DNA from 2 places in the Methylobacterium sp. J-118 genome. Region 2 is predicted to be linked to the other one. Evidence: riboswitches for the same ligand, from Rfam matches in the RefSeq annotation. Region 2 holds a riboswitch; the other holds the start of a gene.

What was found. Region 2 has a riboswitch for thiamine pyrophosphate ahead of thiC (phosphomethylpyrimidine synthase ThiC). Riboswitches for the same ligand answer to the same signal wherever they lie in the genome.
Positions count from the first base shown of each region.
Region 1: linked by a shared signal. The riboswitch ahead of thiO (glycine oxidase ThiO) and the one ahead of thiC (phosphomethylpyrimidine synthase ThiC) in region 2 are both predicted to bind thiamine pyrophosphate.

Region 1 is NZ_JBYQFA010000001.1:599,446-614,992, forward strand. It holds gene AC3IF3_RS02830 (FAD-dependent monooxygenase) at 1-328, opposite strand, end outside; gene AC3IF3_RS02835 (zinc-finger domain-containing protein) at 342-599, opposite strand; gene map (type I methionyl aminopeptidase) at 797-1,624, shown strand; gene radC (RadC family protein) at 1,631-2,377, shown strand; gene AC3IF3_RS02850 (circularly permuted type 2 ATP-grasp protein) at 2,473-3,912, shown strand; gene AC3IF3_RS02855 (alpha-E domain-containing protein) at 3,976-4,923, shown strand; gene AC3IF3_RS02860 (transglutaminase family protein) at 4,948-5,775, shown strand; gene AC3IF3_RS02865 (proteasome-type protease) at 5,817-6,566, shown strand; gene AC3IF3_RS02870 (thiamine phosphate synthase) at 6,663-7,301, opposite strand; gene AC3IF3_RS02875 (thiazole synthase) at 7,304-8,107, opposite strand; gene thiS (sulfur carrier protein ThiS) at 8,110-8,322, opposite strand; gene thiO (glycine oxidase ThiO) at 8,319-9,536, opposite strand; TPP riboswitch at 9,607-9,735, opposite strand; gene AC3IF3_RS02890 (retropepsin-like aspartic protease family protein) at 9,971-10,480, shown strand; gene AC3IF3_RS02895 (glycosyltransferase) at 10,970-12,097, shown strand; gene AC3IF3_RS02900 (adenylate/guanylate cyclase domain-containing protein) at 12,193-13,452, opposite strand; gene rpoD (RNA polymerase sigma factor RpoD) at 13,532-15,514, opposite strand.
Region 2 is NZ_JBYQFA010000001.1:3,556,192-3,571,738, forward strand. It holds partial or broken gene AC3IF3_RS17120 (IS66 family transposase) at 1-82, opposite strand, end outside; gene AC3IF3_RS17125 (transposase domain-containing protein) at 70-429, opposite strand; gene tnpB (IS66 family insertion sequence element accessory protein TnpB) at 536-829, opposite strand; gene AC3IF3_RS17135 (dihydrodipicolinate synthase family protein) at 1,036-1,932, opposite strand; gene AC3IF3_RS17140 (iron-containing alcohol dehydrogenase) at 1,944-3,071, opposite strand; gene pdxA (4-hydroxythreonine-4-phosphate dehydrogenase PdxA) at 3,080-4,108, opposite strand; gene AC3IF3_RS17150 (four-carbon acid sugar kinase family protein) at 4,105-5,205, opposite strand; gene AC3IF3_RS17155 (MFS transporter) at 5,217-6,545, opposite strand; gene AC3IF3_RS17160 (FAD-binding oxidoreductase) at 6,572-7,999, opposite strand; gene AC3IF3_RS17165 (FadR/GntR family transcriptional regulator) at 8,280-9,044, shown strand; gene AC3IF3_RS17170 (flagellar protein FlaG) at 9,390-9,728, opposite strand; gene thiC (phosphomethylpyrimidine synthase ThiC) at 10,165-12,051, opposite strand; TPP riboswitch at 12,124-12,229, opposite strand; gene AC3IF3_RS17180 (alpha/beta hydrolase) at 12,436-13,266, shown strand; gene AC3IF3_RS17185 (HNH endonuclease family protein) at 13,291-13,665, shown strand; gene AC3IF3_RS17190 (acyltransferase family protein) at 13,775-14,845, shown strand; gene AC3IF3_RS17195 (pilus assembly protein PilZ) at 14,855-15,100, opposite strand; gene AC3IF3_RS17200 (hypothetical protein) at 15,216-15,547, opposite strand, start outside.

The sequences.
Region 1 (15,547 bases), 3.0 Mb from region 2:
GGATCACGTAGTAGGGCGCGCCGAACACCGTCTGCGCCGCCGCCCCGAGGGCGACGCCGCCGAGACGGCGGCCGCTGTCGAGAGCGCGTACCTCGACGCCCGGGGGCTCGCTCGCGGCCCGGCGCAGGGCGGGCGAAAGGCCGAGCCCCGCGAGTACGCGGCTCGCGTTGGGGGAGATCTGGATTCCGGCTCCGACCTCGCTGAAGCCGGTGCGGCGCTCGATCACCGTGACGGCATGGCCGGCATCCGACAGCGCCAGCGCCGCCGTGAGGCCGCCGATCCCGGCCCCGACGATCCCGATCCGCAATGGTCGATTGTCGGTGGACACCGCGACGGCGCGCCTACTCCGCCGCGAGCTTGGCGTCGTCGTGCCAGACGCAGGCCTGCGGATCCGCCTCGTCGGCCTTCAGGCCGGCGCGGTAACGGTACAGGGTCGAGCAGTACTGGCAGATGATCTCGGTGTCGGCGCCCATGTCGAGGAAGACGTGCGGGTGGTCGAACGGCGGCAGCGCGCCGATGCACATGAACTCCTTCACCCCGACAGCGACCACCGGCACACCCGGCTCGTTGTGAAAGTGGGGTACCGCCTTGCCTGCCATCCGGCCCTCGCCTGACCCGTACCGATCGCGCGGCGAATCCACCCGCGCGCACCGGGCGCCATGCGGCCGCTTATGCCGCCAGCCCCGCTTCCGGCGCAAGCCACGCCCGTCCGCGTGCCGGACACGGCTTGGCCTCCCGCGCCGCGCACCGTACATAGGTCGGACGCCCGATTGATGACGCCGCGAAAAGTCCCGACATGCAGCAGGAACAGGCCACCGCGCAGGGATCGCGCCGCGCCCCGGAGCCGCCGATCCACGGTCCCGAGGGCTTCGAAGGCATGCGCCGCGCCGGCCGGCTCACCGCCGAGGCCCTGGACCTGCTGATGGAGGCGACCCTGCCCGGCGTCACCACGGAGGCGCTCGACCGGCTCGCCTACGAGTTCGCCATGGATCACGGCGCCTATCCGGCCTCGCTGCTCTATCGCGGCTATCCGAAGTCGATCTGCACCTCGATCAATCACGTGGTCTGCCACGGCATCCCCAACGACAAGCCCCTGCGCGAGGGCGACATCGTCAACCTGGACATCTGCCTGATCCTCGACGGCTGGCACGGCGATTCGAGCCGGATGGCCTATGTCGGCGAGGTCTCGCGCCGGGCCCAGCGCCTGTGCGAGATCACCTACGAGGCGCTGATGCGCGGCGTCGCGGCGGTGAAGCCGGGCGGCTCGACCAACGATATCGGCCGGGCGATCCAGTCCTACGCGGAGGGCGAGCGCTGCTCGGTGGTGCGGGATTTCTGCGGCCACGGGCTCGGGCGCACCTATCACGACGCGCCGACGATCCTGCACTACGTCGAGGCGAGCTACGACGTGCCGTTCAAGCCCGGCCAGTTCTTCACCGTCGAGCCGATGATCAACCTTGGGCGGCCGGCCGTGAAGGTGCTGGGCGACGGCTGGACCGCGGTGACCCGCGACCGCTCGCTCTCCGCCCAGTTCGAGCACACCGTGGCGGTGACGGAGACGGGGGTGGAGATCTTCACGATCTCGCCGAAGGGGCTGCACCAGCCCGTCAATCCCGCATCCTGACCGACCATGGCGCCGCGGCCGGACGATGCCGAGGCGGGGCTCTTCGCCGACGCCGGCGGCGCGTCGTCGCTGGCCAAGGACGCGCCGCACTATCACGGCCATCGCGACCGGCTCCGCGAGAAGTTCGCGGCCGCGGGCGGCGACGCGCTGCCGGATTACGAATTGCTGGAACTGGTCCTGTTCCGCGCGATCCCGCGGCGCGACGTGAAGCCCCTGGCCAAGGCCCTGGTCGCCCGGTTCGGCAGCTTCGCCGAGGTGTTGAGCGCCGAGCCGGCCCGGCTGATGGAGGTCCAGGGCGTCAGCGCCGGCGTCGCCGCCGACCTCAAGGTGATCGAGGCCGCCGGGCGGCGCCTCGCCCGGGGGGCGATCCGCGGGCGGGCGCTGTTGGATTCATGGGGCGCACTGCAGGATTACCTGCGCGCCACGATGGCCTTCGCGCCGCGCGAGGAGTTCCGGATCCTGTTCCTCGACAAGCGCAACCACCTGATCGCCGACGAGGTGCAGGGGCGCGGCACCGTCGACCACACGCCGGTCTATCCCCGGGAGGTCGCCCGGCGGGCGCTGGAACTCTCGGCCACCGCCATCATCCTCGCCCATAACCACCCATCCGGCGATCCGAGCCCGTCCGCCGCCGACGTGGCGATGACCCGCGAGATTGTGGCCGTGCTCGCGCCGCTGAAGATCGTCGTCCACGATCACGTGATCCTCGGGCGAAACGGTCACGCGAGCCTGAAAGGCCTCAAGCTGATCTGATCCTCTCGCCGCCTTGAGCGTTATCGAGGGCAGATATAGCCACGAGCAGATGGCGCGCCTCTTGCCTCAGAGCGGGAGCGTTAGGGAGGAGCGAGATGGCGGTGACGGCCTTCGACGAGATGACCGGGCTCGGCACCGGCACGGCCGATCCGGCCGCGATTCGAGACGCCTACGGCACGCTCAAGACGTGGCTCGAAACGACCCCCCCGGAGCATTTCAACACCCGCCGCAGTCAGGCCGAGCTGCTGTTCCGCCGGATCGGCATCACCTTCGCGGTGTACGGCGACAACGAATCGACCGAACGCCTGATTCCGTTCGACATCATCCCGCGGGTGATCACGAAGCCGGAATGGACATTCCTGGAGCGCGGGCTGAAGCAGCGGGTCACCGCCATCAACCTGTTCCTGAAGGACGTGTACGGCGCCCAGGAATGCATCAAGGCGGGCATCATCCCGGCCGATCTCGTCTATCGCAACGCCCATTACCGCATGGAGATGCGCTCGTTCCGGGTGCCGCACGACCTCTACGTCCACGTCGCCGGCATCGACATCGTGCGCACGGGCGAAAACGATTTCTTCGTCCTGGAGGACAACGCCCGGATCCCGTCCGGCGTGTCCTACATGCTGGAGAACCGGGAGGTGATGCTGCGCCTGTTCCCGGACCTGTTCTCCAAGCACCGGGTCGCCCCGGTGGAGAACTATCCCGACGCGCTGCTCGCCACCCTGCGCAGCCTCGCCCCGGTCTCGGCGACCCGCGACCCCACGGTCGTCTTGCTGACCCCCGGCCGCTACAACTCGGCCTTCTACGAGCACTCCTTCCTTGCCGACAAGCTCGGCGTCGAGCTGGTGGAGGCCTCGGACCTCTTCACCAAGGACGACGTGGTCTACATGCGCACCACCGAGGGTCCGCGCCGGGTTGACGTGATCTACCGCCGCCTCGACGACGATTTTCTGGATCCGCTCGTCTTCCGCCCCGACTCAGTCCTCGGCGTGCCGGGCCTGATGAATGCCTACGAGCGGGGCTCGGTGACATTGGCCAACGCGGTCGGGACTGGCATCTCCGATGACAAGGCGGTCTACAGCTACATGCCGGAGATCGTGAAGTTCTTCACCGGCGAGGAGCCGATCCTGCACAACGTGCCGACCTATCGCTGCCGCGAGAAGGACTCGTTCGCCTACGTGATGGACAACCTGTCGGAGCTGGTGGTGAAGGAGGTCAACGGCTCGGGCGGCTACGGCATGCTGGTCGGGCCGCACGCGAGCAAGCGCGAAATCGACGATTTCGCCAAGAAGCTCAAGCATGCCCCCGACGGGTTCATCGCGCAGCCGACCCTGTCGCTCTCGACCTGCCCGACCTTCGTGGCCTCCGGGGTCGCGCCGCGCCATGTCGACCTGCGGCCCTTCGTGCTCAACGGCGCCGACCAGATCCGCATCGTCCCGGGCGGCCTGACCCGGGTCGCGCTGAAAGAGGGCTCGCTGGTTGTCAATTCGAGCCAGGGTGGTGGTACGAAGGATACCTGGGTGCTGGACGCCTGATTTCACGGGGTCGGACATCCCGAGGCGCGGGCTCCCCGGTCCGCTCGACGTGGCTGAAAAAGAATGCTTTCCAGGACTGCCGACAACCTTTTCTGGCTCTCGCGCTACGTCGAGCGCGCCGACTTCGTCGCGCGCATCCTCGACGCGGCGCACCGCTTCGCGTCGCTGCCGACGAGCTACGGCGGCGGCGAGGGCAACGAGTGGGACTCCGCCCTCGCCTCGGCCGGCGACCCGGACGCGTTCAAGACGCATTACAGCGCGGTCAACGCCGATACGGTCTGCGACTTCCTGGCCTTCAGCCCGCACAACCCCTCCTCGATCCGCTCCTGCATCGAGGCGGCCCGGGAGAACGCCCGCTCCGTGCGCACGGCGCTCACCACCGAGATGTGGGACGCGATCAACGGCGCCTGGCTCGAACTGCGCAACTATGCCGGCAAGGACCTCAACCGCGACGAGTTCGGCCGCTTCCTCGACTGGGTGAAGACCGTCTCGCTCACCTTCGACGGCTCGGCCTTCCGCACGATGCTGCGCAACGACTCCTTCTGGTTCACCCGGCTCGGCACCGCGATCGAGCGGGCCGACAACACGGCGCGCATCCTCGACGTGAAATACCAGATCCTTCTGCCCCACGACGAGACGGTGGGCGGCAGCCTCGACTACTTCCAGTGGACCACAATCCTGCGCGAAGTCTCAGCCTTCAACGCCTACCACTGGGTGTACCGGGAGAGCGTGAAGCCGCTCCTGGTGGCCGATCTGCTGATCCTCAACAAGCAGATGCCCCGGTCCTTCGCGAATTGCTACGGGGTGATCGTCGAGTATCTCGACCTGATTGCCGACGCCTATGGCCGGCGCGGACCGAGCCAGCGGTTCGCCGGCAACATGCTGGCCAAGCTCGAGGCCGAGGATATCGACCGGGTCTTCGCCTCCGGCCTGCACGAGTTCGTCGAGGCGTTCATCGCCGAGAACAATAGGGTGGGCGAGGCCATCGCCAAGCAGTATCTGGTCGGCTGACGAAGACGCACAGGCCCCCCGCGCATGCGCATCCGCGTGATCCACGAGACCATCTACACCTACGAGCAGCCGGCCCGCGGGCTCGTCCAGGTCCTGCGGCTGACACCGCGGGACCATGACGGCCAGTACGTCCGAGGGTGGCGGATCGACACCACCGTCGACGGGCGCCTGACCGCCCGCGAGGACGGATTCGGGAACCTGGTTCACTGGTTCACCCCCGACGAGGCCGCCGACGCCCTGACGATCCGGGTCAGCGGCGAGGTCGACACCGAGGACACCCAGGGGATCGTGCGCGGGACCGTCGAACGTCTGCCGGATTCGTTCTATCTGCGCGACACGGATCTCTGCGCGACTAGCACGGAGCTGCAGGTCTTCGCGGAGCGCGTCGCCACGGCCGGCGACGCGGCGCCGCTGGCGCTGCTCCACCGCCTGATGGGGGCCGTTCCCGAAGTCGTGGCCTACGAGCCCGGCCCGGCCGCCAATGCTGTCCCGGCCGCGAAGGCCTTCGCGGCGGAGCGGGGTGTCTGTCAGGATCTGACGCATGTCTTCATCGCGGCGGCCCGGCATGTCGGCATCCCCGCGCGCTACGTCGCGGGCTACCGCGCCCGCGACGACGGCGAGGCCACGGTCGAGGCGCCGCACGGCTGGGCCGAGGCGCTGGTGCCGGATCTCGGCTGGGTGGCGTTCGATCCGTGCTTCGCGATGAGCCCGTCCGACAGTTACATCCGCGTGGCCACCGGGCTCGATTATCTCGGCGCCGCGCCGATCCGGGGCAGCCGGACCGGTGGCGGGACCGAGACACTGGACGTGAAGCTTCGCGTCGAGCAAGGCAGGGCCGCCGCCCAGTCCTGAGTCCCGCGACGGCGGTCCCATCGCATGAAAGCCCGAAGACGATGACGTACTGTGTCGGTGTCCTGGTCGAAGAAGGGCTGGTGATGGTGGCCGACACCCGCACCAACGCGGGGCTCGACGACATCTCGACCTACCGGAAGCTGCACCACTTCAACGTGCCGGGCGAGCGGGTGATGATGCTGGCCTCGGCGGGCAATCTGTCGATCACCCAATCGGTGCTGAGCCTGCTTCAGGAGGGCGTGCCCGGTGAGGGGGAGGAGCCGGCGCAGAAGCTCGTTGAGGCGCCGACCATGTTCCAGGCGGCGCAGCTCATCGGCCGTGCCATCCGCCGGGTGCGGTCGATCGAGAAGGATGGGTTCGAGGCGGCCAACATCCGGTTCTCGATCTCGCTGCTGTTCGGCGGACAGATCGGCACCGGCGACATGCGGCTGTATCTCATCTACTCGGCCGGCAACTTCATCGAGTGCAGCACGGACGCCCCGTTCCTCCAGATCGGCGAACACAAATACGGCAAGCCGATCCTCGACCGGGCGGTGACCTACCGGACCGATTTGTACGACGCCCTGAAGGTCAGCCTGGTCTCGATGGATTCGACCATGCGGTCGAATCTCGGCGTCGGCCTGCCGATCGATATCGCGGTCGCCCGCCGGAACGCGCCGACGCTCGAGGTGAACCACCGGATCGAGGCCGGCGAGGGCTATTTCCACGACCTGCGCGAGCGCTGGTCGGCGGCGTTGCGGGCCGCGCACCGGGCGATTCCGCGGCCGCCCTATGGGCCGTCTGAGAAGTAGATCTCGGACGGGTCCCTCGATGAGACCCCGTTCGGACGGCTCGGCTGGTCAGGCGGATAGCCGGCTCGGATCAGCGGCGCGTAGACGCTAGACCGATCACGTGCGCGCGCATGGCGCCGCGTTCCAGGCTTTCAGCCGGTCCCGCGCGGCGTCCGACGGATCGTCGGCCTGCATCAATCCGCCCATGATGGCGATCGCTGCCGCGCCCGCCGCGCGGCAGGCCGCGATCTGGTCGAGGCCGATCCCGCCGAGCGCCACCAGCGGAAGGCCGGCGGCCCGCGCCGCCGCGAGACCGTCCGGACCGAGCGCCGGTCCGTAGCCCGGTTTGCTCGCGGTCGGATAGATCGGGCTCAGCGTCACGTAATCGGCGCCGGCCGCCGCGGCCCGCACGGCCTCCTGAAACGCGTGGGCCGACACGCCGATCAGCGCCGCCGCCCCCAGGGCGGACCGGGCCGCCGCGATCGCCTCCGGACCCGAACCGCCGCCCAGATGCACCCCGTCGGCGCCGAGGGCGCGCGCCAGGGCGACGTCGCCGCCCACCGTCAGGACCCCGCCCCGGGCCCGGACAGCTTCGGCCACGGCCGCGCCGAGGCGGCGGCGCGCGTCCGGTTCCAGATCGCGGTCGCGAAACCAGATCCAGCGGGCGCCGCCATCGAGGATCGCCCGCACGGTCTCGGCGAGGGGCCGTGGATGCCCGTGCCGGTCCGTCACCGCGAGCAGCGGCGACGGCAGCATCCTCACGAGCCGACGAGGCCGAGCTGCGGGCTCGACGGCTCGGCCCGGCCCCGGCGGGGGATCCGCCCGGCCAGATGCGCGTCGCGCCCCGCCTCGACCGCCCGGCCCATGGCGCGGGCCATGCGGACCGGATCGTCGGCCTTCGCGATGGCGGTGTTGATCAGGCAGGCGGAGGCGCCGAGCTCCATGGCGATCACCGCGTCCGAGGCGGTCCCGATCCCGGCATCGACCACCACCGGCACCTTGGCCCGGCGGCAGATCAGTTCGAGATTTGCCGGGTTGGCCACTCCCATCCCGGAGCCGATCAGCGACCCCATGGGCATGATCGCGGCGCAGCCGAGATCCTCCAGGCGCTGGCAGACGATCGGGTCGTCGTTGCAGTAGGGCAGGACCACGAAGCCGTCATCGACGAGGTGGCGACAGGCCTCGATCAGCTCGGTCACGTCCGGGTAGAGGGTCTCGCGGTCGCCGATCACCTCGATCTTGATCCAGTTGGTGTCGAGGGCCTCGCGGGCGAGTTCGGCGGTCATGATCGCATCGCGGGCGGTCTCGCAGCCGGCGGTGTTCGGCAGGAAGCGCTTGCCCTTCAGGATGGTCACCGTGTCGGAGCCGTGGCCCTGGAGCGAGACCCGGCGGATCGAGGCGGTCACCACCTCGGCGCCACTCGCCGCGACGGCGTCGCGCATGATCGCCTGGGTCGGATACCCGGCGGTGCCGATGAACAGCCGGGAGGACAGAGCCACCCCGGCCACGGTGAAACCATCCGCCCCGGTCCCGGGGCGCAGCGGCGTGACGGTGGGGTCCATGCTCAACCTCCCTGCATGGCGCGGACGATCTCGACGCGGTCACCCTCGGCGACCGGGGTCTCGCCCCAATCCCGGCGGCGCACGACGCGGCCGTTCAGCGCGATGGCGATGCCCTGCGGACTCTCCATGCCGGTCTCCTCCGCCTCGACGCGGAACAGGCCGTCGATGGTCTCGGCTGCGCAGTCGCGCGGCTCGCCGTTGACGAACAGCCTCATGCCGACGCCCTCTTGGGCTCCGGCTGCGCGAACCGCGCCCGGGTGAACGGGCGGGCGACCTCCGGCAGGGCGCCGCCCATGACCAGTTCGGCCACGGCATCGGCGGTGACGGGGGCGAGCAGGTAGCCGTTGCGGTGGTGCCCCGTGGCGACGACCAGACCCGGTGCCAGCGTATCGATGATCGGTGCGTCGTCGTCGGAGGTGGGACGGTAGCCGCTCCACACGGCCTCGACCTCCATCTCCTCGATCCCGGGCAGCACCCGGCGGGCGCCTTCGAGCAGTGCGTAGAGGCCGCCGGCGGTCACGCCCGGACGGAAGCCGCAATCCTCCACGGTGGCGCCGACGATGAGCTGGCCGTCGCTCTTCGGGGCCATGTGGACCTGCTCGGTCCAGACCATTCGGCCGAGGGTGCCCGTGCGCGCGGTGGTGCGCAGGGCCAGGGATTGGCCCTTGAGCGGGCGCACCGGCAGCGTGAGCGTCGGCGGGAGCAACCCGCCCTCACCGCTCCAGGCGCCGGATGCCAGGATCACGGTTCCGGCCGCGACGCCGTCCTCGCCGACGCGCAGGCCCGTGACGCGGCCCCCCGACCAGTCCAGGGCGGTCACGGGTGCGTGCTCGACCACGACGACCCCGGCCCGCCGACAGGCCTCCGCCAGGGCCGCCATGACACGGCACGGATCGACCTGATGATCCAGCGGGCAGTGAAGGCCGGCGGTGACGGAGGGGCGCAGGCCCGGCTCCAGGCGCCGGACCTCGCTGCCGGGCAGCCACGTCGCGTCGAGGCCGGACCGGCGCTGCAGATCGTGGCGGAAGCGCAGGCGCTCGACCTCGTCGCGCCCGACGGCCAGCACCAGGGTTCCATCCGGCCGGTAATCGATCGCCTGACCCGACTCGGCCTCCAGCGCGTCGCGAAACCCCGGCCAACGCCGGAGCGAGTCGAGGGCGAGCGGCAGCAGCGGATCGGAGCCTGGCTCGTGCTCGGCCGCCGGTGCCAGCATGCCGGTGGCCGCGAGACTAGCCCCGGCGCCGATCGTCTCGCGCTCCAGCACCACCACGGACCGGCCCGCACGGGCCAGCCGCCAGGCGATCGACAGGCCGATCAGGCCGCCGCCGACGATTGCGATGTCGGCGCGAACGGGCAGGCCGGCCCGCTCTGAGGGGCTGGCCGCGCCACGGCGGCGTCCGATCGGTGACGGGGGGCGGTCCAGGGACACGCATCTCTCCACAGGGTGACGTCGCGGAGAATGGGCCCTGTGCTTCGGTGAGAAGCTGTGGCCGGCCTTACGGGCGGCCGCGGTCCAATCCCTACGCCGGTATGAGCCGGATCAGGTTCGAAGGATTTCCGCGCCGCAAGTCCTGACGGACGTGCCAGCGGTTTCTCAGCCCCTTGCCGGGGATCTCCCTGGAACAGATGCAGATGTGGCGCTACGGCCCGCGCCGGTCAACCCCGCTGCCGGGCCAGCTCCGTCCGGGCCGGCGACAATCGTGGATCGCGGTCACCGATCGGACACCAAGCCGAACGGAATCGGCCTTCCCCCGGCCACTGCCGCAGCCCGCGCGCACGATCCCTTCATGGGTTCGAGGTCTCATCGGCCCGATCTCGGCTCGCGTCCCGGGCGCCGGCACCGACGCACAGAAACGGACTTGCGTGCGCACCATCCTGCTCGTCTGTACGTTCGGCTTCCTGGCCGCCACCGCCGTCCAGAAGCTGCGTGAGCGGTCCCGGACAGAGCCGGTCGCCCATATCATCGCCCCGGCGGTCGAACCGGCACCCGACGCCGGAGCGCCCGCGGGCGTGGCCCTGCAGGCCGGTCGCAACGGCCATTTCCTCGTCACCGTCCTGCTGGACGGCCGCACGCTGCCGATGATGGTGGATACCGGTGCGAGCGCCTGCGCCTTCTCCGAGGAGGATGCCGCGCGGATCGGGATCCGGGTCGGTCCCACCGACTTCACCCGTGTCTGGAACACCGCGAACGGAGCCGTCCGGGTCGCGCCGATCCGGATTGCGGTGATGCAGATCGGCTCGATCACGGTGCGCGACGTGGAGGCGGTGGTGATCCCGCGCGGCCGCCTCAGCACCAGCCTGCTGGGCATGTCGTTCCTACGCCGCCTGCGCGATTTCAGCGTCGCCGGCGCCACGATGACGCTGCGGGGCTGACCGCGCCGGGGCTTCGCCCGGGGCGGGCCAGCCGGTGGGGCCATGTCTGCGTGCGCCTCGTCACCGCACGAAGCGCTGGGCGGGAAGCCTGTCGGGCGTGTTGGCCGCGGGGACCAATGCCCTCCTCCCAAAACGCCGGTTCGCCGCCTCGGGAAGAGGGGGGGGGGCGTTCGCGTTACAGGGAATGCGGCAGGCGGATCCTCTCCGACCGTGCCGGCCGGGAACCGTGTCCGTCATGGGCGGGCCTGGTTTATGAAACTTTTCTGTATCGTGATCGCTATCGATCGATAATCATCTTTCACGCAGTATTATTTGCCAATAACGTATGATAATCGCTGAACTATTATGCATCCAATAGCAAAATAAACTCTCTGATTTGTGACGCGCGGCGAGCTGAGCTATGAGTTGACAGGTTCGTGCGTGCGACGCACGCACGTATGTTTAGGCGATGCTGGCGTGAAAAGATCCGGTCAGACCGTCTGCTTGTCGATGATCGTCAAGGACGAGGCGCATGTCATCCGGCGGTGCCTCGATTCCGTCCGCCCGATCATTGATCACTGGGTCATCGTCGACACCGGATCGACGGATGGGACGCAGGATGTCATCCGCGCCGCGATGGCGGACATGCCCGGCAGGCTCGTCGAGCGGCCCTGGGTCGATTTCGCGTTCAATTGGAACGAGGCCCTGAAGCTCGCCCGTCCGCACGCGCAGTACGCGCTCATCATCGACGCCGATGACGAGCTGATCATCCCTCCGGACTTCGTCATGCCGAAGCTTCATGAGGCAGGATACAGGTTCGAGATCGTCGACACCCATACGCGCTACTGGCGTAAACAACTGGTCAGCAGCAAGAAAAACTGGCGTTATCGCGGCGTTCTGCACGAGTTTCTCGAATGCCCTGGGGATCCGGAGACGCCGATCCTCCCCCTCGCGATGCGCCGGGGCGAAGACGGGGCACGCCATCACGACACGACCGCGGATGCCCGCGACATCGCCGTCCTGGAACAGGCGCTGGCGGTCGAGAAAGACCCGTTCATGGTCGCGCGGTACACGATGTATCTGGGCAGTACATACGATGCAGCGAAGGACTACCGTAACGCGCTTGATTGTTTTGTGAAGAGCGCTAAGCTATGTCGATGGGATGAAGAAGTCTATTTCAGCCTGCTGATGGCTGCCGTCAACGCGGAACGCGTCGATGAGCCCGAAGACACGGTGTTGCATCTGTACGATCGGGCGATCGTGGTCCGCCCGGCGCGGGCAGAAGCGCGCCACGGGGCCAGCCGGTATTGCCGGAGTAAGGACAGATTTCCGGAGGGGTTCCGCTATGCCGAGGCGGGCATTGCCCTGACATTGCCGAGCGAAGGCATATCGCTGAATCCCTGGGTCTATGAATATGGAATGCTGGAGGAATATTCAGCCAACGCCTATCATGTCGGCCAATATAACATAAGCCTTCATGCCTGTCTCGAGGTATTGAAAAAGCCGAACGTTCCGAACGACGTCTTGGCGCGCTCCTGTGCCCTGGCACGGCGCGCGCTCGCGAGGATGATCGATCCCGTCTGGGGCTGCCGGCAATCGGCCTACAGCGCCGAGTTCGCTCCGGCTTGGCAATTCTGACGGCGTTGGAGCTCGGGGGTGCTGTGCCCACGGTTCCGAAGTCCCGCACGAAACCGCCGCTCTGCTGCCGCGGACGAACCCGTCGCGGCGCGGCCTCAAACCGGTTTGCGCGGGCGCAGGAATTTCGGCTTGAACACGGCCATCGGCTCCCGAAATCCGTCGAGCACGTGCTCGCCCAGCGGGATCGGGTCGCCCCAGAGGAAATCCACGAACGGTTTCGACATCAGCAGCGGCTCGCCGAGGATGCGGTTGAGCTGTGCGAGGCGGCTGGCCAGGTTCACGTCCCGGCCGATCACGGTGAAGTCGAGCCGGGAGCCCGAGCCGACATTGCCGTAGGCCGCCTCGCCGTGATGCAGGGCGATCCCGGCGGCCACCGGCACCGGGAATTGGCGCAGGGCGTTGGCCTCGTCCAAGGCCGCCAGGGCGTGCTGCGCCGCCGTCAACGCGCCCTTGGCGGCGCCCCCGAGATCGTCGCCCGACTCACGGAAGATCGCCAGCAGTCCGTCGCCGAGATATTTCAGCACCTCGCCGCCCTCGCGCTCGATCGGTGGCACCAGGCAGTCGAAGAACACGTTGAGCAGGCCCACCACCTCCTCGGGGCTCATGTCGGCGGAGGTCCGGGTGTAGTCGCGCATGTCGGCAAACAGGATCGCCGAGCGGATCCGCGTGACCTGACCGCGGCGGATGTCGCCCGCGAGGATCGCCCGGTGCGGCTCGTCGCCGACATAGAGCCGCAGCACGTGGTCGAGCTGTTTGTTGAGGACGCGCATCTCCATGACGGCGGCCAGCGCCGGCATGACGAAGCGCAGGATCGCGATGTCGTCGGCCCCGAACCCCTCCGGCGAGCGGGTCGCGAAGGTGATGCCGTTCTTGGTGCCGTTGGTGAAGAACAGCGGGGCCACGACGTAGTGGATGTAGCCTTCGGCCTTCAGGTCCGGGACGATCGCGTAGGCGTCGTCGGACGTCTCGCTGAGGTCCAGGATCAGCCACTCGCCGGTCTCGTGAACGGTGTGGAACGGGCTGTTGAGGTACGCATCGGTCGAGCGGGCACCGTGCGGGAACAATCGAACCGTGGTGCCGCCATCCCGGGTCCAGATCCGGCCGATGCCGGCATATTCCGAGTGCAGGGTGTCGATGGCCGTGGACGCCCGGTCCACCGGCACGCCGATGGCGATCAGCCGCTCGGCTAGACCGGACAGCATGTCATCGGCGTTCTGAAGACGCGCGCCTTCGCCCAGCAACCAGTCGCGGATGCCCACGGAGGGTTGGATGGCCCCGAACGGGACATCGTCGGCCTCGGTGCCGTCCGCGAAGGCCGTCGGCACTCCGGGCGTTGGCGGGCGGCGTTCGAGCATGGCGCCAGGTTGAATGCCGCGCGGCGTCGTGACGGCGCGGACGACGGGAAAGCGCCGCGGCAGCGGCCGCGGCGGGGGCTCAATTGTCCAGGAAGCTCCTCAGCTTCCGGCTGCGCGACGGGTGCTTCAGCTTGCGCAGGGCCTTCGCCTCGATCTGTCGGATGCGCTCGCGGGTCACCGAGAATTGCTGGCCGACCTCCTCGAGGGTGTGGTCGGTGTTCATGCCGATGCCGAAGCGCATGCGCAGCACCCGCTCCTCGCGCGGCGTGAGCGAGGCCAGAACCCGCGTCGTCGTCTCGCGCAGGTTCGACTGGATCGCCGCGTCGATCGGCAGGACGACGTTCTTGTCCTCGATGAAGTCACCCAGATGGCTGTCCTCCTCGTCGCCGATCGGCGTTTCGAGGGAGATCGGCTCCTTGGCGATCTTCAGGACTTTTCGCACCTTCTCCAAGGGCATGGCCAATTTTTCGGCCAGTTCCTCAGGCGTCGGTTCGCGGCCGATCTCGTGGAGCATCTGGCGCGAGGTGCGGACGATCTTGTTGATCGTCTCGATCATGTGCACCGGGATGCGGATCGTGCGCGCCTGATCGGCGATCGAGCGGGTGATCGCCTGCCGGATCCACCACGTGGCGTAGGTCGAGAACTTGTAGCCGCGCCGGTACTCGAACTTGTCCACGGCCTTCATCAAGCCGATGTTGCCCTCCTGGATCAAGTCCAGGAACTGCAGGCCGCGGTTCGTGTACTTCTTGGCGATCGAGATCACGAGGCGCAGGTTCGCCTCGATCATCTCCTTCTTGGCCTGCCGGGCCTCGCGCTCGCCCTTCTGGACCATGTTGACGATGCGGCGGTACTCGCCGATCTCCAACCCGGTCTCGGAGGCGAGGTCGAGGATCTGGGCGCGCAGGTCGGTGACCTGCCGCGAGCCCTTCTCGACCAGGTTCTTCCAGCCCTTGCCGCCCAGCGTGCCGACGCGCTCCATCCAGTTCGGATCGAGTTCGTAGCCCTGGTAGTGACGCAGGAACTCGTCGCGGGCCACGCCGTGGCTCTCGGCGAAGCGCATCAGGCGGCCCTCGTGGCCGATTAGCTGCTTGTTGATTGAGTAGAGCTGCCCGACTAGCGCCTCGATGCGGTTGTTGTTCAGCGACAGGGACTTCACGTCGGCGACGACGATGTCCTTCAGCTCGGCCTGCTTCTGGTTCTGGGCCGGGGTGTTCTTCTCGCCCGCGGCCTTGCGCTCGGTGCCCTCGGTCTGGGACTTGCGCAGCTTGCGGTAATTCGCGGCGATCGCATCGAAGGTCTCGAGGACCCGCGGCTTGATCTCGGCTTCCATCGCGGCGAGCGAGACGTTGTTCTCCAGGTCGTCCTCGTCGTCGCCGCCCTCCGGCGGGGCCGGCGGCTCGCCGTCCTCGGCGGCGTCCTCGCCCTCGGCGATCTGCGGCGCGTTCTTGCCGTCCGGACCGGCATAGGTCGCCTCCAGATCGATGATGTCGCGCAGGAGGACCTTGCCCTCCACGAGCTCGTCCCGCCAGATGATGATCGCCTGGAAGGTCAGCGGGCTCTCGCAGAGGCCCGCGATCATCGCCTCGCGGCCAGCCTCGATGCGCTTGGCGATGGCGATCTCGCCCTCGCGGGAGAGCAGCTCCACGGAGCCCATCTCGCGCAGGTACATCCGCACCGGATCGTCGGTGCGGTCGGTGGGCTCCTTGGTGGTGGTCGCAACCGTGACCGCGCGCGCCGGGGCGACCTCGGCGACTTCGCCGCCTTCGGGCTCCTCCTCGTCGCTCTCGGCGGGCTTCTCGCCGGCGGCCTCGTCGGTCTCCTCGGCCTCGACCACGTTGATGCCCATCTCGGACAGCTGCGACAGCACGTCCTCGAGCTGATCCGGGTCGGACTGGCCCTCGGGCAGGACCTCGTTGACCTCCTCGTAGGTCACGTAGCCGCGCTTCTTGGCGAGCTTGACCATCCGCTTGACCGAAGCATCCGTCAGGTCGAGGAGCGGCCCGTCGGTCTGCTGCTCAGGGGCAGCGTCCGTCTCGTCCCGTTCCGTTGCCTTCGTCGCCATGTTCAGCCTATTGTTTCGCACGTGGCGCGTTGC
Region 2 (15,547 bases):
GCAGCCCGGCTCCGGCGCGCCCACGGGCATTGACATGATGCGGGTCGGGGGCACCTGCACCATGCCTTCTCAGAGCGGGCACGCGAACGCCGCGCGCACATGCCGGACCCTCTTGAAGCGGCTGGGCACGTAATCGAGGGTCTCCGTCACATCCTCACTGATCCGACGCAGTACCCCACAGCAGGACGGGCAGGCGCAGGTGCCGGGATAAATCACGTTCTCGCGCGGCAGGTGATCGGGCAGGGGACCGCGGGCTGGCCTAGCGCGGGAGGCCGCGTCGACCTCCGACGGCTCGGTGGCGAGTTCGGGGTGCTCGACGCGTGCCTTCAGCTTCTCGGACGAGACGCCAAACTGCACACGCTTGTGACGCGCGGGTTCGCTGCGCAGCTCCTCGATCGGCGAGTTGGCGTGGACAGCTTCCCGCGCCATGCCGACGATCGTGCGCTTGAGCGTATCGACGTCACCGGAGAGTGAGCCAGGATCTAGAGCTCACGCCGTGCCGACCGGCGCGCATGCCCGTTCCGGCACCCGAGCGTCAGCCTGCGAGGCAGGGCCCGTCCGCACGCACCGGGACACGCCAGCCGATGCCTTCCAGCAGCATCGCGAGCTGCGCTGGCGTCAGCGCAGCGGCCGCCCCCGCCGTCGCCGGCCAGACGAGGCGACCCCTCTCCGGGCGCTTGGCGAACAGGCTAAGGCCCTGGCTGTCCCGCGATAGCACCTGGATCGGGTGCCTCTGCCGCCCGCGGAACACGGAAGCCGGTCCCGGGAAGGGATTACGCGCGCGGTGATCCCGCACGGGGCTGGCCAAGCCGTCGAAGCCCTTGCGCATGCTTTGAGGCCGTCGTCGTCGGACCCTCCGCCTCGGCGAGGATTGCGCGCTTCTGCTCGGGCGACCAAGTCCGTCGCGTTCCCGCGACGACGATGTGAGAACCGGTCGCCATAGGTCCAGACACAGGGTCGATACAGCGCCATCACCTTTATCCAGATCCACGCCTTATCCCCGCAAGGCAGCCGTCACCGAGCGCTTACGCTCGCTCAGCCGCTGAGCAGCGCGCGGTGCTGGTCGGCGGTGAGGGCCATGAGCGGCGGGCACAGGCGCAGCCAGCCATCCTCGCCCGTCGCCTGCGCGATGAGTGCCTTGATCGCGGCCATCTGGCGGGGGCCGACGGTGCGCTCGCGCTCGGTCACCACGCGGGCCTGCGCTGCGGCGACCTCGTCCGCCTGCGAGGGGTCGGCATAGTGCCGGTAGACGAAGGCGAGGTCCGCCGCGCAGAGGTTCGACGTTGCGGTGATGCAGCCCGCGGCGCCCTTCGGCAGCAGCGGCAACAACAGCGGGTCGGCGCCGGTCAGCACGGCGAAGCCAGGGAACCGCTCGATCATCGCCACGTGGTTGGCGATGTCGCCGGAGGAATCCTTGATGCCGGTAACGGTCTCCGGGTAGCGCGCCCGCAGCCGCTCGATCAGGTCGTGGGAGATCGGCACGCCCGAGACTTGGGGGATGTGGTAGAGGACGACGCGAAGCCGCGCATCGCCGATCCGTTCGATCACCTCCGAGTAGGCGGCGAACAACCCGTCATCGGTGACGCCCTTGTAGTAGAAGGGCGGTAGCATCACGACCGTGTTCACGCCGAGCGAGAGGGCGTGGTTCGTCAATTCGATCGTCTCCGAGATCGCCGCGACGCCTGTGCCGGGCATCAGCTTGTCCGGGGCGACGCCGGCCTCGACGGTCGCCTCCAGCAGAGCCTGGCGCTGGGCCAGCGAGAACGAGTTCGCCTCCCCGGTCGTACCGAGCAGGGCGACGCCGTCGCAGCCCTGCGCGATCAGCCGCTTGGCATGAGCCACGAAGCGTGTGTGATCTGGGGCGTAATCGGCCGTCAGCGGAGTGGCGGCGGCGCAGAACACGCCGCGGGGATGAAGGGCGGGAGCAGTCATCGCAGGAGCCTTCAGTAAGCGGCGCGGTAAAGTGAAAGGATGTCGGCGCGGCTCATGTCCCGCGGGTTGTTATCGAGGAGCCTGCGGATGGCGTGGGCCTCACCTGCCATCGCATCCAGATCGTCCTCCGGCACGCCGATGCGCGACAGGCGCAGTTCCACGCCGAGATCGGCGCAGAAGCGGGTAGCGTATTCGCGGACGGCGGCCTCGTCGGCGCTGGCCGGGGCACCGAGCGCCTGCAGCACGAGCGCGGTCTTCTCCGGCACGGCGGGCGCGTTGAACGCCAGCGTGTGCGGGAAGATCGCCGCGCAGGCGAGTCCGTGGGCGACGTGGTGCCGGGTGCCGAGCGGATAGGCCACGGCGTGGCCGGCGGTGGTGTTCACGGGCCCGAGGCAGAACCCGCCGTACAGGGAGGCCAGCGCCAGCCCGGCTCGGGCCTCGCGGTCGGAGCCGTCGGCTACCGCCTGCGGGAGGTATCGGCCGACAAGGCGCGCGCCTTCGAGGGCGTAGAGATCGATGGTCGGGTGCGCCTTGCGGCTGGTGAAGGCCTCGACGCAATGGGCCAAGGCATCGACGCCAGTCGCGGCGGTCACGGCGGCCGGGACGGTCATCGTGAGATCGGGGTCGATCACCGCGAGGTCGGCGAGCATGTAGCGGCTCTGCACAGCGAGCTTGGCCTGCGCCTCCGGGTCGGTGACCAGGGAGCGCGTGCCCGCCTCGCTACCGGTGCCGGCGGTGGTCGGGACTTGGACGAGGCCGATCCGGCGGCCGAGCACCTTCTCGGGGCCGACCACATCGCGCAGGGTCTGGCCGCTGCCCGGCAGGACCGCGACGAGCTTGGCGAGATCCATGGCGCTACCGCCGCCGAAGCCGATCACGCAATCGGGCCGGACTTCTTCCGCCAGGGCGAGGACCGCGTCGAGGTTCGGGATATCTGGCTCGGGCTTCACCGATCCGAACACGGTGACCTCGCCGGACAGGCCGAGGAGGTCCACCCGGCCGGCGTTGAAGGCATCGGCGACCACGAGCGGGCGGCGGCAGCCGCGCTCGGCGAGGAAGCGCGCGATGCGGGACAGGGTGCCCGCGCCGAAGACGATCTCCTGTGGCCGGACGAGGTCGATCGGTGAGGCGATGTTCATCCTGGTCCTCACGCCGCGTGGCGGGTGGCGGCGAGCTTCTCGGCATACTCGATCGCCTCGATCAGGCTGCGCTCGTTGGCGATCCCCTGGCCGGCGATGTCGAAGGCGGTGCCGTGATCGACCGAGGTGCGGATGATCGGCAGCCCGAGGGTGATGTTCACCCCCGACAGGTCCATCCACTTGCCCGTGGCCGGGTCGATCTCGAACCCCAGGAGCTTCACCGGGATGTGCCCCTGGTCGTGGTACATCGCGACCACCGCGTCGTATTGGCCGGCGCGCAGCTTCACGAACACCGTATCGCCCGGCACCGGGCCGTGGATGTTCAGCCCGTCGGCATTGGCCATTTCGATGATGGGCGTGCTGACGTCGATATCCTCGCGCCCAAACAGCCCGCCCTCGCCGGCATGGGGGTTCAGCGCGGCGATGGCGATCTTCGGGTTCGTGATACCCAGGCCCTTCAGGGCTTTGTCAGTGAGGTCGATGACGAGGCGCAGGCGCTCCGGCGTCAGGCGCTTGGGCACGTCCTGCAGGGCGACGTGGGTGGTGACGTGCGAAACACGCATGTTGCCGTGGGCCAGCATCATCACCGAGCCGCGCACGCCGGTCAGCTCCGCCAGCATCTCGGTATGGCCGGCATAGTGGTAGCCAGCCTTGTTCAGCGCCTCCTTGTTGAGCGGCGCCGTGACGATGCCGCCGATCTTGTCGGCCAGCGCCATACGCACACCCGCCTCGATCGCCTTGTAGGCGAAGCGACCGCCATCGGCGGAGAGCTGGCCCGGCTCGACGGGTGCGCCCTCCTCGTCGGCCTGGAGGCAACAAAGGGCGGGCCAGGAACCCGTTTCGGAGACTTCGGCGATTTGCTCCGTCAGGAGGCCCAACGACTGTTCCGCCCGGCGCAGGGCCGGGACGCTGCCGACGATCATGAGCTTCAAGTCTCCGGAATCGATCCGGTCCTTGAGACGCGCCGCGGCCTTGACGATGATCTCGGGGCCGATGCCCGCGGGATCGCCCATGGTGATGGCGAGGTGGGGGGTCATGTGCCGCTCCTGTCGTGCGGAAAGCCGTTTTGGGAAAGGATGTCGCGCCAGATTCCGGACGCACCGAAGGCGCCTGATTTCGACACGACCGGCAGGCCGTCCCATCGCCCGCCGCGGAGCGTCGCGCGCGGGAGGCCGGGTGCGATCTGCCCGGTCACGTCGAGGCATTCGACGGACAGGGCGAGGCAGAGCGCCTTGAGCGTCTCGCCCCCGGCGACGAGGAGGCTCCCCGGCCGGGGGAGCTCGTCGATCAATCTCGCGAAGGCCTCCGCGATCTGCCCTGCCGCTGCCCGGCGGGCCGTGCCGGGGGAAAGGTCGAGGCTCACCATCACCGCCCCGTCGCGGGACAGACGGTCGATGATGAGGTCTCGACGGGGCGCGCCGTGGGTGAGCACGAGCCGGAGGGGCCCGCAGGCCGCGAGTTGGGCCTCGGTCTCCGCGCGGTCGGACCCGAACAGCCCGAGGACCGGGCCTTCCAGCCGGCCATCGCAGGTTGGCTTCGTCCTCCCGGCGAGGGCAGCGGCGAGCCCGCCGCTGCCGCACCACAGGACGGAGCCGTCCGCCGGCAGAGCCGCGATGGCTGCGAGGTCTTCATCGGTGCGCGCATCGTAGACGGCGACGCCCGCCACCGGCCCGTCCGCGACCGCGGCCCGGCGGGCGGGGAGACCAGCCTCGCGCAGAATCTGCACGATATCGGTCGAGACGGGGACCCACTCCTCGCCGCGCCGCATCTGCTGTCGGCCTTCCACCGTCGCCCGGCCTTGGTAGGGGAAGGCGGGCGCCACGATGCAGCGTCGCCAGCCGCCTGCCTGCACCGTGGCCGCCAACTCCGTCGCCCAGGGACCACGCATCAGGCTGTCGAGTTTCTTGAAGGCGATATCCGCCCCGTCGAGGCGGGGCAGAAGCCCGCGCGTGATCAACACCGCCTCTTCTTTTCCGCGCTCGCGCGTCCCGGAATCGATGGCGAGCGAGCCCGATGCCCGATCCGGTAGGATCTCCGGCCACGCGACCGGGATGGTGCCACAGAGGCCGGTGAGGCCGGCCGCCGTGTCGAGGGTCCCGGTCAGGTCGTCGGCGATCAACCGCAGGGTCGGCATCGGAGCCTGCCTCAAGCCTTCGAGGGGCTGGCGGCGGCGAAGATGGAGCCCTCGGCCTCATCCTCCCGGCTCTTCAGAGGCGCGATCTCGCCGACGATGAACAGGTAGGAGCAGGCGCCGACGATGCTGAGCGTCCCGGCCACCGCCAGCGGCACCACGAACGAGCCCTGGGTGATCGAGACCATCACACCTGTGAAGGTGGTGATGGCGATGCCCGCGAGGTTCGAGGCGAAGTTCTGGATGCCGGAGATCGAGGCGACATGGGCCGGGGTCGGGGCGACGTCACCCGGCAGCGTCCAGATGTTGGCGCCGGCGAAGGCGAGACCGGAATACGAGATCGCCAGCAGGGTCAGGGCCGCCGCGTCACCCGGCACGAGGGGAGCCAGGGCCACCACGGAGGAGGCGAGCAGGCCGCCGACGAGGCAGGTCTTGCGGGCGGCGGTGAGGCTCCAGCCCGCCTTGAACAGACGGTCGGACAGGTAGCCGCCGAGCCAGCCGGCCGGGATCGCCACGAGGCCGGGCACCAGCCCGAGCGTGCCAAGCTTCGTCAGGGAAAAGCCGCGGGACTGCGTGAGGTAGGACGGGAACCAGGTGGTGTAGAAGTAGATGACGAAGTTCAGGCAGAAGAACCCGATCATCATTCCCCAGATCGTCCGGTAGCGGAACAGCTCGGCGTAACGGATCTTCTTGGCGCCGGCCTTCACCGCGTAATCGGCTTCCAGCACGGCGAGCTGCTCGGCCGAGACGGCGGAATGGTTTCTTGGATCGCGGTAGAGCACGTACCACAGCACCATCCATACGAGGCCGATGGCGCTGGTGACGAGGAAGGCTTCGCGCCAGCCGAAATTGGCGATGATGAAGGCCACCAGCGGCAGGGTCATCGCCGATCCGACGCGCGAGCCCGAGGCCCAGATGCCGGTGGCGAGCCCGCGCTCGGAGCGCCGGAACCACAGGGAGGTCACCTTGGCGTTGACCGGGTAGCAGAACGCCTCGCCGATCCCGAGCACCATGCGGCACGCGATGAGCGAGGCGACGCCGCCCGCAAACGCCGTCGCCAAGGTCGCGACCGACATGATCAGCGTCGCCACCGTATAGGTCAGGCGCGAGCCGAACTTGTCGATCAGCCAGCCGCCCGGCAGTTGCATCAGCACGTAGGACCAGAAGAATGCCGACAGGATCAGGCCCATCAGGGCCGGATCGATGCCGTATTCCTTCTGGATCATCGGCACGGCGACGCCGAGGTTGGCGCGGTCGATATAGTTGATCGCCACGGCGAGGAAGCACATCAGAACGATGAACCAGCGTTGCTTCGGCAGCGGTCGTGTTTTCTGTCCCGTCACGGCGCGATCCTCCCTTTTGTGCTTCTTCAGTCCATCAGGACCTTGCCGGGATTCATTAGGCCGGCTGGGTCGAGCACCCGCTTGATCGCGCGCATCACATCGAGTTCCAGCGGATCGGTGACCCGGGCGAGCCGGCCGCGGTTGGACAGGCCGATCCCGTGCTCGGCACTGATGGCGCCGCGCTGCAGCCGCGTCTCGTCATCGACGATGCCGTTGATGAGGGCGACGACACGGTCGGCCTCGCCGCTCTCCGTGAGCCTCGCCCGGTCGATCAGCGCGCAGACGTGGATGTTGCCGTCGCCGATATGGCCGTGCATCGCCACGACGGCGTGCTGCGCCGCCGCCCGGATCCTCGTCTCGACGTTCACGGCGAAGGCGGCCTGACGATCGAGCGGCACGGCGCTGTCGTGGGAGACGACGAGGCCGGAGCGTTTGTTGCCCTCCGACACGCTGTGGCGGACCTTCCAGATGGCCTTGGCCTGCGCCTCGCTCGATGCGATCAACGCGTCCGAGATCAGCTCGCGCTCCAAGGCCTCACCGAGCGCGGCTTCGAGAGGCGTCGCGAGGTCGGTGCCGGCCATTGTGTCGGTGAGCTCGACGATAAGGTACCACGGCGTGTCGAGGCTGAACGGGATCGCCGTATCCGGCACGTGATCGCGAATGGCCTCGATCTGGCTGCGATTCATGATCTCCAGCGAGCCCAGCCGGTCGCCAACATGGGAGCGCAGCAGGCCCATCACCTCCAGCGCCTGCTCGACGCCGGGCAGCATCGCGAGCGCCGTGAGCGACACCCGCGGCTTGGCGAAGAGCTTCAGCACCGCCCCGGTGATGATGCCGAGCGTGCCCTCGGCGCCGATGAAGAGCTGCTTCAGGTCGTAGCCGGTGTTGTCCTTCCGCAGGGCGCGCAGGCCGTCGAAGATCCGACCGTCGGGGAGCACCGCCTCGATGCCGAGGACGAGGTCGCGCGTCGGGCCGTAGCGCAACACGGCGGTCCCGCCCGCATTGGTGGCAATGTTGCCCCCGATCTGGCAGGAGCCCTCCGCCCCGAGGCTCAGGGGGAAGTACCGATCCGCCGCCTCGGCCGCGGCCTGGATGTCGGCCAGCACGCAGCCGGCCTCGACGGTGATGGTGTTGGCCAGCGGGCTGACGGCGCGGATCGCTCGCATCCGATCCAGCCGGATCACGAGGTTGCGGCCGGGCGCGGTGGGGGTGGCGCCACCGCACAGGCCGGTATTGCCGCCCTGCGGGACGATGGCCACGCCTTCGCGATGCGCCAGGGCAACGACCTGCGACACCTCGGAGACATTGGCGGGCTTCACGACCGCGTCGGCTTGGCCGTGGTAGCGCTCGCGCCAGTCGGTCACGTAGGGGGCGAGATCGTCGCTCGGACCAATCACGTTCCGAGGGCCGACGATGGCGGCCAAGAGTTCGATGAAGCCTTGAGCATCACTCACGGCAACCTCCCATATAGCGGGGTCCCGCCCCGGCATCAAATTTGTTATAAAGTTGTCAGTCAATTACGCGGGGCTATAGGACAGGTCAAGGGGCTTTGGCCGCCTAATTCCAGACAGGTTCCGGCGACAACCATTCTTCCGAATGGCGAATTTGCGACGGCGCGGAGGCGACACGGGGCGTGTCGAGAGCCACGCCGCACCTGACATCTTTTTTACAAGTTGCGTGACGGGGGCGCCCAGATGTGTCAGGTTGGCGCTTCCTCGAACCGACACCCTGCCTATGTGGTCGTGCGGGAACGGACAGCCAGTGACGGCACCTTTGGCCCTATCATCGGAGGCATCGACGCCTCGCCCGACGAGTCTGGTGGATATCGTCTACCGGGCGATCCTCACCAGCGTGGCGGACGGCACCTACGCACCGAACGACCGCCTGCCGAGCGAGCACGATCTCGCGGGCCAGTTCGGGGTCTCGCGCCCCGTGGTCCGCTCCGCCCTCGACCGGTTGCGGCGCGAGGGAGCCATCGTGTCCCGGCGCGGCGCGGGCAGCTTCGTCCGGGCGAGCGAGGCGAAGCAGACGCTGGGCTTCGCCCCGGTCGAGAGCATCGCCGACATCCAGCGCTGCTACGAGTTCCGGCTCACCATCGAGCCGGATGCCGCCTTCCACGCGGCCCTCCGGCGGGACGAATCAGCCCTCCACAGCATCGCGGCAGCCCTGGACCTTCTCGCGACGGCGACGCGCCAGGAACAGCACCGCGAGGATGCCGACTTCATGTTCCACCACGCGATCGCGGAAGCTTCGAACAACCACTACTATGCGGCCTCTCTTCAGGCGCTGCGCTCGCACATCGCGGTCGGCATGAAGATCCATGGCCTGTCCCTTCTCGGTCCGAACTCCGGCCTGAAGGGCGTGCTCGACGAGCACGAGGGCATCTTCCGCGCGATCCAAGACGGCGAGGCCGAGGCGGCCCGAAGCTGTATGGCCATCCATATCCGCACCTCGCGGGACCGCCTGTTCGAAGGGCGGTTGCTCGATCTTTCGCTGTAAGTCCTAGAACGGTCGCCGAGTCGGTCGGCATTTTGGGAAGCACGTCGGAGCCGGATCCGAAGAAGCGCGTCTCCTTTTATACGCACCAGACGGATAGCTTTCCGCCACATCCAGACATTGAACGGCCGCGCTCACAGGGTCGCGGGCAACGCGGAACCGGACGATACCTGCCGACGGAGCAACGCTCGTCACGCTCGCCACACGGAACTTCGGCACGCGCCGCCCCGCCTCCGCGGCGTGGGACGCCGACATCTTGGCCGTTGTGCGCGTTCAGAAGGCGCGTGCGGGGCAAAACCTCCCTGCGTCGGAGCGCGCCTATGTGATCGGCAAAGGCATCAGCGCAGCTCAGGCGACCCGCGACAGGCTCCCGGATTGCGTCGCGTGCGTATCCCGCGCGGACTCGTAGGCGCGATTGCGGAGGGCCGTCTCGCTGGGCAACTGGTCGATCACGTCACCCGAGGCGGGGTCCATGACCTGGAATACGATCGCGCTGGTGTCCGGGTCCTGGATGAAGCGCGCCTTGCTGCTGGTGGCGGCGATATCGAGCTTCACCGCCGGCTCCAGCGTCGTGGCGCCCGCCGACGGATCCGGCGTGTCTTGCGTGCTGGCGGAGGCGGCTGTGGCCCCGAGCGCGTCGAGGCCCTGGGGGCCCTGCGTCGGCGTCGTCAGCGGGCGGATCTCCATGGTCGATCTCCTGCAATCCTGTGATCAGGGATTCAGGGACGAGCGCGCCTAAGCGTCCCTTAACGCTTGGCCTTGATCCACCGAATGTCGCGCGCCGTCCGGGTATGGGATGAACATCCGGTTACCGCAGCGGCACAAATCCATGCTGTTTTCGGCGTCGCAGTGGGATGCGCGAGCCCGGTTGCATAGGGACGTCCCGCTGGTGACCGCGACACCGCGCGAAGCCATCCGCCGGCATCGACCCATCGCGGTCCGCCGCGCCCGCATGGCCGCACCGTTGAGGCGACCCAACCGACAACGCGCGGATCTGAGGCTCTCGGCCCTGCACTATGGCTCTGGTCCCGGATCCCCGCTCCCGGTCAAGGTGCAGATGGCGGGCGATCCGGAAACACGCTGCGGCACGCCCGTTCCTGACCGGACCGGGCGTGCCGCCGGCTCATTCGGCGGCGTCCACGTAGAGCTTCCCACCCTCGGCGAGGAATTCCTGCGACTTCGCTCGCATGCCGGCCTCGGCCTCGGCCTTGGACATCGCGGGCGCGGCGCCCACGACTTCCCCGGCCTCCTCCATCGCCAGCACCTCGGCGCGCAGATCCTGCGTGATCTTCATCGAGCAGAATTTCGGCCCGCACATCGAGCAGAAATGCGCGACCTTGTGGGCGTCCTTGGGCAGAGTCTCGTCGTGGTAGCGGCGGGCCGTGTCCGGATCGAGCCCCAGGTTGAACTGGTCCTCCCAGCGGAAGTCGAACCGGGCGCGGCTGAGCGCGTCGTCGCGCAGCTGCGCGGCGGGGTGGCCCTTGGCGAGGTCGGCGGCATGGGCGGCGATCTTGTAGGTGATCACCCCGGTCTTCACGTCGTCCCGGTCGGGCAGGCCGAGATGCTCCTTCGGGGTGACGTAGCAGAGCATCGCGGTGCCGAACCAGCCGATCATGGCGGCTCCGATACCCGACGTGATGTGGTCGTAGCCCGGCGCGATGTCGGTGGTCAGCGGGCCGAGGGTGTAGAACGGCGCCTCGCCGCACTCCTTCAGCTGCTTCTCCATGTTCACCTTGATCTTGTGCATCGGCACATGGCCGGGGCCCTCGATCATCACCTGGCAGCCCTTGTCCCAGGCGACCTTGGTGAGTTCGCCCAGCGTCTCCAGCTCGCCGAACTGCGCGGCGTCGTTGGCGTCGGCGATCGAGCCGGGGCGCAGGCCGTCCCCCAGGGAGAACGACACGTCGTAGGCCCGCATGATGTCGCAGATCTCGTCGAACCGCTCGTAGAGGAACGATTCCCGGTGCCCGGCGAGGCACCAGCGGGCCATGATCGAGCCGCCGCGGGAGACGATGCCGGTGACCCGCCGGGCGGTGAGCGGCACGTGGGCGAGGCGCACGCCGGCATGGATGGTGAAGTAGTCGATCCCCTGCTCGGCCTGCTCGATCAGGGTGTCCTTGAACACCTCCCAGTCGAGCTTGAGCGGGTCGCCGCCAACCTTCTCCAGCGCCTGGTAGATCGGCACCGTCCCGATCGGCACGGGTGAATTGCGGATGATCCACGAGCGGATGTTGTGGATGTTGCGGCCGGTGGACAGGTCCATGACCGTGTCGGCGCCCCAGCGGATCGACCAGACCAGCTTCTCGACCTCCTCGGCGGCCGACGACGTCACCGCCGAGTTGCCGATGTTGGCGTTGATCTTCACCAGAAAATTCCGGCCGATCGCCATCGGCTCCAGCTCGGTATGGTTGATGTTGGCCGGAATGATCGCCCGGCCGCGGGCGATCTCGTCCCGCACGAATTCCGGGGTGATGAACGGCGGCACCGCGGCACCGAAGCTCTGGCCGTCGGCGAGGGTGGCTTCCGCGCCCTCCAGCATCTGCTCCCGGCAGGCGTTCTCGCGGTGGGCGACGTAGATCATCTCCTCGGTGATAATCCCGGCGCGGGCGAATTCGTACTGCGTCACCGCCTGGCCCGGCGCCGCCTTGCGGATCGTGCGGGTGGCGGGGCAGGGGGCCACGAGCTTGTCGCCGGCAAAGCCGTTATCCTCGGGCTTGACCGCCCGGGGCGCGACGGACGTGTAGCCGCGCGCCGCGATCCAGGGCTCGCGCACGCCGGGCAAGCCGGCGCTGAGGTCGATGCGCGCGTCGGTCTCGGTATAGGGACCCGAGGGATCGTAGACCCGCACCGGCGCCTCCTTCGGGTCCGACAGGGCGATCTCTCGGTAGGGCACGCGGATGTCGGGCCGGCCGATCGGACTGGCGTAGACCTTGCGCGATCCGGTGACCGGACCGGTGGTCACGGCCTCGGGGCTGCCTTTCACGTCCTTGGGAAGAACGGGTGCGTTCATCGTGGGCCTCTCCTCGTGCTGGAGCGGTCCGGTCCACGCGATGGCTGAGATGAGAGAGGCGGGCGCACGGGCGCGACCGCAGGTTCCCGTCCCTCCGCCGGTATGAGCCGGATCAGGTTCAAGGGTCAGGGCAGCGTGCCCAATCTCAGCCCCCTGCGGGGCCCCCCTCGGAACGGTTCGAGACTCACAACTACGGACGACTTTGTCAATGCTGCCCGGGCGCTGGAACATTCGTCCGCGAAACCCGCTCCGAAGACCGGAAGGGTTTGCAGCGAGGATCCCGTTCCCGTCAGCCGGGGCGGTGCAGGCGCGCGTCTTGCCGGACGTCGGGAGACCGATTTAGGGAAGTCTCCCGCCGCGCACCGCCCACGCCAGCCGGTCCCCTTGCGCCTTCTCGCCGGCCTCGCGCTCACCCTTCTGCTGCTCTACGGGCTGGCTCTTGCTGCGCTCGCGCTCGGTCAACGCCGGTTCCTCTATCCGGGTGCCTATCGGCCGTCAGCGTCTTTTCCGCTCCCCCCGGGGGTCGGGGCGATCACGGTCACCACCGCGGACGGCGAGACGCTCCATGCCCTCTGGCGGCCGCCGCTTCCGGGTTGCGGGATCGTGGTGAGCTTCCACGGCAACGGCTCCCGCCCCGAGCCCCACGCGGCCCGCTTCTCCGCAAATCCCTGGCGCGCGGCCGGATGGGGCCTGCTCACCGCGACCTATCGCGGCTATCCGGGCTCGACCGGCCACCCGACCGAGGACGGCCTGATCCAGGACGGTCTGGCGGCGGTGGCGACTGCGGCGGCACGGGCGCCCGGCGCGCCGATCCTGCTGCATGGCCATTCCCTGGGCGCAGCCGTGGCGGTGGCGGTGGCCGAGCGCGTGCCGCCGATCGGGCTTTACCTCGAGGCGCCGTTCGACTCGATGGTTCATGCCGTGCGGCTCCATGTCCCGCTGGCACCGTCCTGGCTCCTGCGCGACACCTATCGCTCGGATCTGCGCATCCGGAGCGGTACCGAGCCGATCCTGATCGTCCAGGGCCGCGACGATCCTGTGGTGCCGGCCAAGCTCGCCCGGGCGCTCGCCGCGGCGGCCGGGCCGCGGGCGCGGATCGCGGTGGTCCCGGGCGATCATGTCTCCATCTACGGTGTCCGGGATCGGGAGGCCGAAGCGCTCTTCGGCGCGCGCGTCGGCCCGGCCTGCATGCCCGCGTCAGGGACCGTGCGGTGAGAGCCGGAGTGAGGGAGGGGACGCGTGGTCGGACGGCGATCCCGGCGCTGGAGCGCCGATGATCCCGATCATCAGGACGGCGTCCCCGGGGCCGATCCGATCTGCCCGCTCTGCGAGAGGCCGATCCCGCCGCGCGCCCGTTCCAGCCTCCATCACCTGACCCCCAAGCTGAAGGGCGGCACGCACCGGGGCACCGTGCGGCTGCACCAGATCTGCCACTCGGCCATCCACGCCCGCTACAGCGAGGCCGAGATCGCCAAGCGGCTCGCCGACGTGGCGGCGCTGCGGCTGGATCCGGAAATCGCGCGGTTCCTCGTCTGGGTCCGCGGCAAGCCCGACGACTTCCACGCCGCCACGCGCATGACCCGCGACCGGAAGGGGGCCAAGCGCCGGACCTGAGCGGCGGGTGTTTACCCGGTCTTCGCCACGTCCGCAGAAGTCGTGCGCGACGAGCATTGCCGTCAACCTCGCTTGGTCCAGGATCACCCCTGTCTCGAGGGATGCGGTGATGGCTGGGGCAGGGGACGCGCGGGATCGACTGGCCTGGGTCGACATCGCCAAGGGGATCTGCATCCTCCTGGTGGTGATGATGCACGCCGTGACGGGCACCGGCGAGGCCATGGGCGGCGAGGGCTTCCTTCACCCGGTGGTCGCCTTCGCGAAGCCGTTCCGGATCCCGGATTTCTTCCTGCTGTCGGGCCTGTTCGTGGGCCGGGTGATCGACCGCGACTGGCGCCTGTTCTCCGACCGGCGCGTGGTCCACTTCGCCTATTTCTACCTGCTGTGGCTCGTGATCCAGTCGGCGGCCCGGTACGGGAAGATCGTCGGCGACGACGGTCCGGCGGCCTTCGCGGCCCATCTGGCCCATGCCCTGGTCGAGCCCTATTCCACCTTGTGGTTCATCTACCTGCTGGCGGCGTTCTCGGTGGCGACCAAGGCCCTGCGCCGCGTCCCGGGCGGCGTGCTGCTGGCGGGGGCGGCGCTGCTGCAGATCGCCGACATCCGCAGCGACTCGACCCTGATCGAGGAATTCTGCGCGCGCTACGTCTACTTCGTCGCCGGGTACCTGTTCGCCGACCGGATCTTCGGCCTCGCCAACGCGGCGCGTCGGCGGGTCGGCCCGGCGCTGGCCGGCCTCGGCATCTGGGCCGTCCTGGAGGCCTGGCTCGCCCTGACGCCGTCGGCCGATCCCGCGCATCCGACCCTGGCCAGCATGCCGGTGGTCGGCCTCGCCCTGGGTGCGGCCGGTGCGCTGGCCATCGTGGTGGCGGCCGCGCTGATCGGCCGGGCGGGCGGCCCCGTCGCCGAGGCGATCCGGACCTGCGGGCAGCGCTCGATCGTGATCTACCTCGCCTTCTCGCTGCCGATGGCCGCGACGCGGGAGATTCTGGTCCGGACCGGGATGATCACCGATATCGGCGTCGTCAGCCTGATCGTCATCCTGGTCGCGGTGCTGCTGCCGCTGGGGCTGGAGCGGCTCGTGCGCAACACGCCGCTCGGCCTGCTCTTCGTCCGGCCCGCCTGCTTCCACCTCGCGGCGGGCGGCGCGCCGGTGAGGCCGGCCCTGCCGGCGACCTGACCGGGGATTTCAACCCTCGAAGGCGATGCCGATCCGGCGGCTGCGCCGCCACGCCACGGCGGCCGGCCGCGGATCGCTGCCTTCCGTGAGCCGCACCGGGAAACGATCCGGCACCGGCTGGTCGGTCTCGACCTCGATCTGCGCGCCCGTCTCGGTCGCGTCCCAGACCAGGCAGGCGACCTCGCCGCAGGCGAGCAGAAGAGAGCCGAAGGTGAAGGCATTCCTGCGGAACGTGCCGCGGCGGTCCTCCGTCATGCGCCTCTCCCTCGGCCTCGCGACCCCGCGGAGCCGGGCTCCGCGGCACGGGATGATGTCGGATGCCGGTTAACAGGCCGGATACGGCAGACTAGGCGTTTCTGGATGCCGGTGATCAATAATCGTCCGGGTCACCCCGGTAGCGCCGCGGCGCCGGCCCGTAATCCTCGTCGTAACGGCGACGCATCGGCGGGCGATCGTAGTCCCGGCCGTAGCGGTCCGGGTCGCGGCGACGGTCATCGTAACCGTCGTCCCGGTCGCGGTCGCTGTTCCGGCCCGCGGCGATGCGCGGCGCATACCAGCAGCTCTTCGGCTGGCCCGGGGCCGGGTCGCCGAAGGTCTGCGTGTTGCAGGGGACCATGCCGCCCTGCGGAAACGGGCGGCCGTTGGTCCGGCCGGGGACCCCGTAATAGACGTTGGTGGGGTAGGGCATCCGGCAGACGCCGC